Regions from separate parts of the Pseudomonas sp. L5B5 genome, predicted to be linked through region 2. Evidence: predicted binding sites of a transcription regulator. Region 2 holds the regulator's gene; the other holds the start of a gene.
The links. The regulator sigma-54, encoded in region 2, starts transcription at its own class of promoters, with help from an activator protein. The targets are predictions, from matches to a motif close to ANTGGCATNNANNTTGCTNT.

Region 1: a site for sigma-54 is predicted at 1,698-1,717, ahead of glnK (P-II family nitrogen regulator). Genes of this name have one in related genera too.

What each region holds. Positions count from the first base shown of each region.
Region 1 covers NZ_CP084742.1:4,439,634-4,442,971, reverse strand. The annotation lists gene LGQ10_RS20220 (ammonium transporter) at 1-1,120, opposite strand, end outside; gene glnK (P-II family nitrogen regulator) at 1,154-1,492, opposite strand; gene LGQ10_RS20210 (accessory factor UbiK family protein) at 1,910-2,170, shown strand; gene LGQ10_RS20205 (YifB family Mg chelatase-like AAA ATPase) at 2,326-3,338, shown strand, end outside.
Region 2 covers NZ_CP084742.1:3,143,537-3,146,874, reverse strand. The annotation lists gene ptsN (PTS IIA-like nitrogen regulatory protein PtsN) at 1-283, opposite strand, end outside; gene hpf (ribosome hibernation-promoting factor, HPF/YfiA family) at 296-601, opposite strand; gene LGQ10_RS14475 (RNA polymerase factor sigma-54) at 760-2,253, opposite strand; gene lptB (LPS export ABC transporter ATP-binding protein) at 2,435-3,160, opposite strand; gene lptA (lipopolysaccharide transport periplasmic protein LptA) at 3,160-3,338, opposite strand, start outside.

The DNA of each region.
Region 1 (3,338 bases), 1.3 Mb from region 2:
CGAACACACCGGTAAGGATCGCGCCGAGGATACCGCCGATGCCGTGTACGCCGAAGGCATCCAGGGAGTCGTCATACCCCAGCTTGCGCTTGAGGCTGGTCGCGCAGAAGAAGCACATCACGCCTGCTGACAGGCCGATGATCAGGGCTCCCATCGGGCCGACGGTGCCGGCTGCCGGGGTGATCGCTACCAGGCCGGCTACCACGCCCGAGGCAATCCCCAGGGCGCTGGGCTTGCCGTGGGTGATCCACTCGGCAAACATCCAGCCCAGGGCTGCGGCAGCAGTGGCAATCTGGGTCACCAGCATGGCCATGCCGGCCGTGCCATTGGCCGCGGCGGCAGAACCGGCGTTGAAGCCGAACCAGCCGATCCACAGCATGGCCGCCCCCATCAGGGTGTAACCCAGGTTGTGCGGGGCCATCGGTGTAGTCGGGAAGCCCTTGCGCTTGCCCAGCACCAGGCAAGCCACCAGCCCGGCGATACCGGCATTGATGTGCACCACGGTGCCGCCGGCGAAGTCCAGCACACCCCAGTCGCCCATCAGCGAACCCGGGCCACTCCAGACCATGTGAGCGATGGGCGCATACACCACCGTGAACCAGATGCCCATGAAGATCAGCATCGCGGAGAACTTCATCCGCTCGGCGAAAGCACCGACGATCAGCGCCGGAGTGATGATGGCGAAGGTCATCTGGAAGGTGACGAACACCGCTTCGGGGAACAGCGCCGCCGGACCGGTCACGCTGGCCGGGGTGATACCCGCCAGGAAGGCCTTGGACAGGCCGCCGACGAAGGAATTGAGGTTGACGACGCCTGCTTCCATCCCGGTGGCGTCGAACGCGAGGCTGTAGCCATAGATGAACCACAGCACGGTGATCAGACCCGTGATGGCGAAGCACTGCATCATGACCGAAAGAATGTTCTTGGACCGCACCATGCCGCCATAGAACAGCGCCAGGCCAGGAATGGTCATGAACAGCACCAGGGCAGTGGAGGTCAGCATCCAGGCGGTGTCGCCGGAATTGAGGACTGGAGCTGCCACTTCGTCTGCCGCCATGGCCAGGCCAGGCATTACGAGGGACAAAAGGGCTCCTAGCCCTGCGAATTTACGCAGAGTCATGTTGTTTTCTCCTGGGGCGTTGGGTTTGGCGGCTTAGATTGCGTCGGTATCGGTTTCGCCGGTACGGATGCGAATTGCCTGTTCCAGATTGACCACGAAGATCTTGCCGTCACCGATCTTGCCGGTATTGGCAGCCTTGGTGATGGCCTCGATGACCCGGTCAAGATCCTTGTCGTCGATGGCGACATCGATCTTCACCTTGGGCAGGAAATCGACCACATACTCCGCGCCGCGGTACAGCTCGGTGTGGCCCTTCTGCCGACCGAAGCCCTTGACCTCGGTAACGGTAATACCCTGCACGCCGATCTCGGACAGCGACTCGCGCACGTCGTCCAACTTGAACGGCTTGATGATGGCGGTGACTAGCTTCATGAAACTCTCTCCCGAATTGGTGGACTTGCCCCAGGAAAACAAACCCGACTCAAGTCTAAGCGCAGTGCCTGGCTTTGTAACGCATCGTCGGCCCTCCTCAGCCTGACCGACGCCAGCTAACCGCTCCTGACGAAACACTCCCCCGTCCCGCCTGTCGCACTGCATTCGTCACAGCGACTGCATCAGTGCATGGGTCACCAGGGTCTAAGCAGAAAGCTTGCCAGGTCGGGAAAAACCAGCGATTTCAGCCCTTTGCCCCCTGACGGCCCCATGGGCCACAAAACCTCGCCACCGTTACGCACAATAACGGTGCATCGGGCTCCAGCCGAATGCGCAAAAAACGTGCAGGCTGCGTCGCGCAAAGCCCCCGCTGCGTGCGTGATACACTGCGGCCCATCTGCTATTCAGGACATTCCCATGCTCGCTCCCAAAGACCTCCTCGACGCCCTGAGCGGCCACGCCTCGCGCCTGTTCAGCGGCGAGACGCCCCTGCCTCGCAACGAGATCGAAAGCCAGTTCAAGGCCCTGCTGCAAAGCGGTTTCAGCAAGCTGGACCTGGTCAGCCGGGAAGAGTTCGACAGCCAGATGGTGGTCCTGGCCCGCACCCGAGCCCGCCTGGAAAGCCTGGAGGCCAAGGTCACCGAGCTGGAAGCCAGGCTCGATCCAAAAGCGCAGTGAACTGACACTCCCTCGCCGGACGCACGCCTCCATCAAGGCTGAAGGACAGCCCGGCGACACACCCTGTGTGCATTCGCCAGACCTTGCGCAGCCCTCCCCGACTATCCTTGCAGCACCGCAGGATGCGGTTCCCGCTGTTGCAAGGAAGAACGCTCATGTCCCTGGCCATCATCCACAGCCGCGCCCAGGTGGGCGTGCAAGCCCCGGCTGTCAGTGTCGAAGTGCACCTGGCCAACGGCCTGCCGAGCCTGACCCTGGTAGGCCTGCCTGAAGCGGCGGTCAAGGAAAGCAAGGACCGGGTACGCAGCGCGATTCTCAATGCCGGGTTCGACTTCCCTGCACGGCGTATCACCCTCAACCTGGCTCCCGCCGACCTGCCCAAGGATGGCGGCCGCTTCGACCTGGCGATCGCCCTCGGCATACTCGCCGCCAGCCAGCAACTGCCGGCCACGGCACTGGCCAGTATCGAGTGCCTGGGCGAGCTGGCCTTGTCCGGCGCGGTGCGCCCGGTGCGCGGGGTATTGCCGGCGGCGCTGGCGGCGCGTGATGCCGGCCATGCCCTGCTGGTGCCCCGCGCCAACGCCGGGGAAGCCTGCCTGGCCTCGGGCCTGGCCGTGATCGCGGTCGACCACCTGCTGGAAGCAGTGGCCCACCTCAACGGCCAGGCACCGATCCCGGCCTGCGTCACCCAGGGCCTGCCCCATCACCGCACGCCCTATCCCGATCTTCGCGACGTGCAAGGTCAACTGGCTGCCAGGCGGGCCCTGCTGGTGGCTGCCGCCGGTGCTCACAACCTGCTGTTCTGCGGCCCGCCCGGCACCGGCAAGACCCTGCTGGCCAGCCGCCTGCCCGGGCTGCTGCCGCCACTGGAGGAACACGAGGCCCTCGAAGTCGCAGCCATCCAGTCAGTGAGCAGCCATGCTCCGCTCGAATACTGGCCGCAACGCCCATTTCGCCAGCCCCATCACTCGGCCTCCAGCGCGGCCCTGGTCGGTGGCGGCTCGAAACCGCAACCCGGGGAAATCACCCTGGCCCACCACGGCGTGCTGTTTCTCGACGAGCTGCCGGAGTTCGACCGCAAGGTGCTCGAAGTGCTGCGCGAGCCCCTCGAGTCCGGGCAGATCGTCATCGCCCGGGCCCGCGATCGGGTGCAGTTCCCCGCCCGCTT
Region 2 (3,338 bases):
CGTCGATGGCGTCGAAATCGATCGGAGCGTCCAGATGCATCAGCGCGCTGATGGGGGACTCGCAGCCCTTGAGGCGGCAGTGGGGAATGGCGATACCGTTGCCGAAACCGGTGGAGCCGAGTTTCTCGCGGGCGATAAGGCTCTCGAAGACATCCTGCATCTCCAGATCAGGCACTTCACGGCTGATCAGGTTGGCAATTTGTTCGAGGGCGCGTTTTTTACTGCCGCCCGGCACGTTCACCAGGGAACGGCCGGGGGTCAGGATGCTTTCAAGTCGGATCATGGGAGGGGAGTATCAGCGACCCGTGCCTTGGAGAAGGTGGAGTTGCTTTTCCTTATGCTTTTTCAGTTGGCGGTCAAGCTTGTCCGTGAGCAGGTCGATTGCGGCATACATATCGTCATGTTCTGCATTGGCTACGACCTCCCCACCGTGGATGTGCAGGGTCGCCTCGATTTTCTGCTTCAGCTTCTCGACGGCCATGGTGACCTGCACATTGGTAATCTTGTCGAAATGGCGCTCCAACCGGTCGAGTTTTTCGCCGATGTAGACGCGCAGAGGTTCAGTCACTTCAAGTTGGTGTCCACTGATGTTGACTTGCATACAGCTTCTCCTTCGTTGCCAGTGCATAACGCGGCAGGCCGTTTTGCCTGCCACCTAGACTGTGCCTGAAACCTGCTGTACATCGATCCGGCTACCGTGCCGGATCATCGCTTGGCAGATTTCAAACACACTCCGAAACGCTTTGGCCTGCCCGGCGGCTACATCAACCGCTTGCGTTCGCTGGAAGGCGCGATCCCAAGGGATTCGCGGTACTTGGCGACGGTCCGGCGGGCTACCTGAATGCCTTGTGCCTCCAGTAAACCAGCGATCTTGCTGTCACTCAACGGCTTTTTCTGATTTTCCGCAGCCACCAGTTTTTTGATGATTGCGCGGATCGCCGTGGACGAGCATTCACCGCCTTCGGAGGTGCTGACGTGGCTCGAGAAAAAGTATTTCAGTTCATATATGCCCCGTGGGGTATGCATGAATTTTTGCGTGGTCACCCGGGAAATCGTCGATTCATGCATGCCTACTGCCTCGGCAATGTCATGCAGGACCAAGGGCTTCATCGCTTCGTCGCCGTACTCGAGGAAACCGCGTTGATGCTCGACGATCTGGGTGGCGACCTTCATCAGGGTTTCATTGCGGCTCTGCAGGCTCTTGATGAACCAGCGGGCCTCCTGCAACTGGTTTCGCATGAAGGTGTTGTCGGCGCTGGTATCGGCGCGACGCACGAACCCGGCGTACTGGGCGTTGACCCGCAGGCGTGGCACGGATTCCTGGTTCAGCTCCACCAGCCAGCGTTCATTGTCCTTGCGCACGATGACGTCCGGGACTACGTATTCGGCTTCGCTGGACTCGATCTGTGAGCCTGGGCGTGGGTTGAGGCTCTGCACCAGTTCGATGACCTGGCGCAGTTCATCTTCCTTGAGCTTCATGCGACGCATCAGCTGGCTGTAGTCGCGGCCGCCCAGCAGGTCGATGTAGTCGTTGACCAGGCGCTGGGCCTCTGCCAGCCATGGTGTGCTCGGCGGCAACTGGCGCAGTTGCAGCAGCAGGCACTCGCCCAGGTTGCGGGCGCCGATGCCGGCCGGCTCGAATTGCTGGATGCGGTGCAGCACGGCTTCGACTTCGTCCAGTTCAATGTCCAGATCGGGGTCGAAGGCTTCGAGAACCTCTTCCAGGGTCTCGTCCAGGTAACCCTGGTTGTTGATGCAGTCGATCAGGGTCACTGCGATCAGGCGGTCGGTATCCGACATGGGAGCCAGGTTCAGTTGCCAGAGCAGGTGGCTCTGCAGGCTCTCGCCAGCCGAGGTGCGAGTGGTGAAGTCCCACTCGTCGTCATCGCTGCTGGGCAGGCTACTGGCGCTGGTCTGGTAAACGTCTTCCCAGGCTGTATCCACCGGCAGTTCGTTGGGAATGCGTTCGCTCCACTCGCCTTCCTCGAGGTTATCCACCGTCGGGGCGGTTTCCTGGTAGGAGGGTTCCTGGATCTCGGTGTTGGGTTTGGACTCGGTGTTGTCGGCCAGGGGGTCGCTGTTGTCGAAGTCGTCGCCTTCTTCCTGGCGTTCGAGCATCGGATTGGACTCCAGAGCCTCCTGGATTTCCTGTTGCAGGTCCAGGGTCGACAGTTGGAGCAGGCGGATGGCCTGTTGCAGCTGAGGTGTCATCGTCAGCTGCTGGCCCATTCTCAGGACTAGCGATGGTTTCATGGCAGGGGCTTAACACCTTAATTGCCGGCGCACATGCGCCATCCACTACAGGGCGCCGAAGCGCCAAACATAAGCAAATTATATGCCTGAAACTGAAGTGTTTGCCTAGAGCGCTGTAACAATAAAATTTGTAGGGTTTAACGTTCCCGACGCCCTGGCAATGGGCCCAACACCTCAGCCCTTACAGGCGGAACTCATGGCCCAGGTAGACTTCCTTGACCAGTTCGTTGGCCAGGATGGTCGCGGAATCGCCTTCGGCGATCAGTTGTCCGTCGTTGACGATGTAAGCGGTCTCGCAGATGTCCAGGGTCTCGCGGACGTTGTGGTCGGTGATCAGGACGCCGATCCCCTTGGCCTTGAGGTGGTGGATGATCTGCTTGATGTCGCCGACCGAGATCGGGTCCACGCCGGCGAAAGGTTCATCCAGCAGGATGAACTTGGGGGCAGTGGCCAGGGCGCGGGCGATTTCCACGCGGCGGCGCTCGCCACCGGACAGGCTCATGCCGAGGTTGTCGCGGATGTGGTTGATGTGGAACTCCTGCAACAGGCTTTCCAGCTCCTGGCGACGGCCGGCCTTGTCGAGTTCCTTGCGGGTCTCGAGGATGGCCATGATGTTGTCGGCCACCGACAGCTTGCGGAAGATCGAGGCTTCCTGGGGCAGGTAGCCGATGCCGGCGCGAGCACGGCCGTGCATGGGCTGGTGGCTGACATCGAGGTCGTCGATCAGGACCCGGCCCTGGTCGGCCTGGACCAGGCCGACGATCATGTAGAAGCAGGTGGTCTTGCCGGCACCGTTGGGGCCGAGCAGGCCGACGATCTGGCCGCTGTCGATGGACAGGCTGACATCACGCACGACCTGGCGGCTCTTGTAGCTCTTGGCCAGGTGCTGGGCTTTGAGAGTTGCCATTACTGCGCCTTTTGCTCGTCGGTTTTCTTTTTCGGCTGGATGACCATGTCGATCCGCGGACGTGGCGCGGTTACCGCGCTGCCGTTGGCGCGGCCGGCGTTGGCCACTTGCTTGACGGTGTCGTAGACGATCTTCTCGCCTTCGGTGGTGTTGCCGTCGTTGATCACCTTGGCCTTGT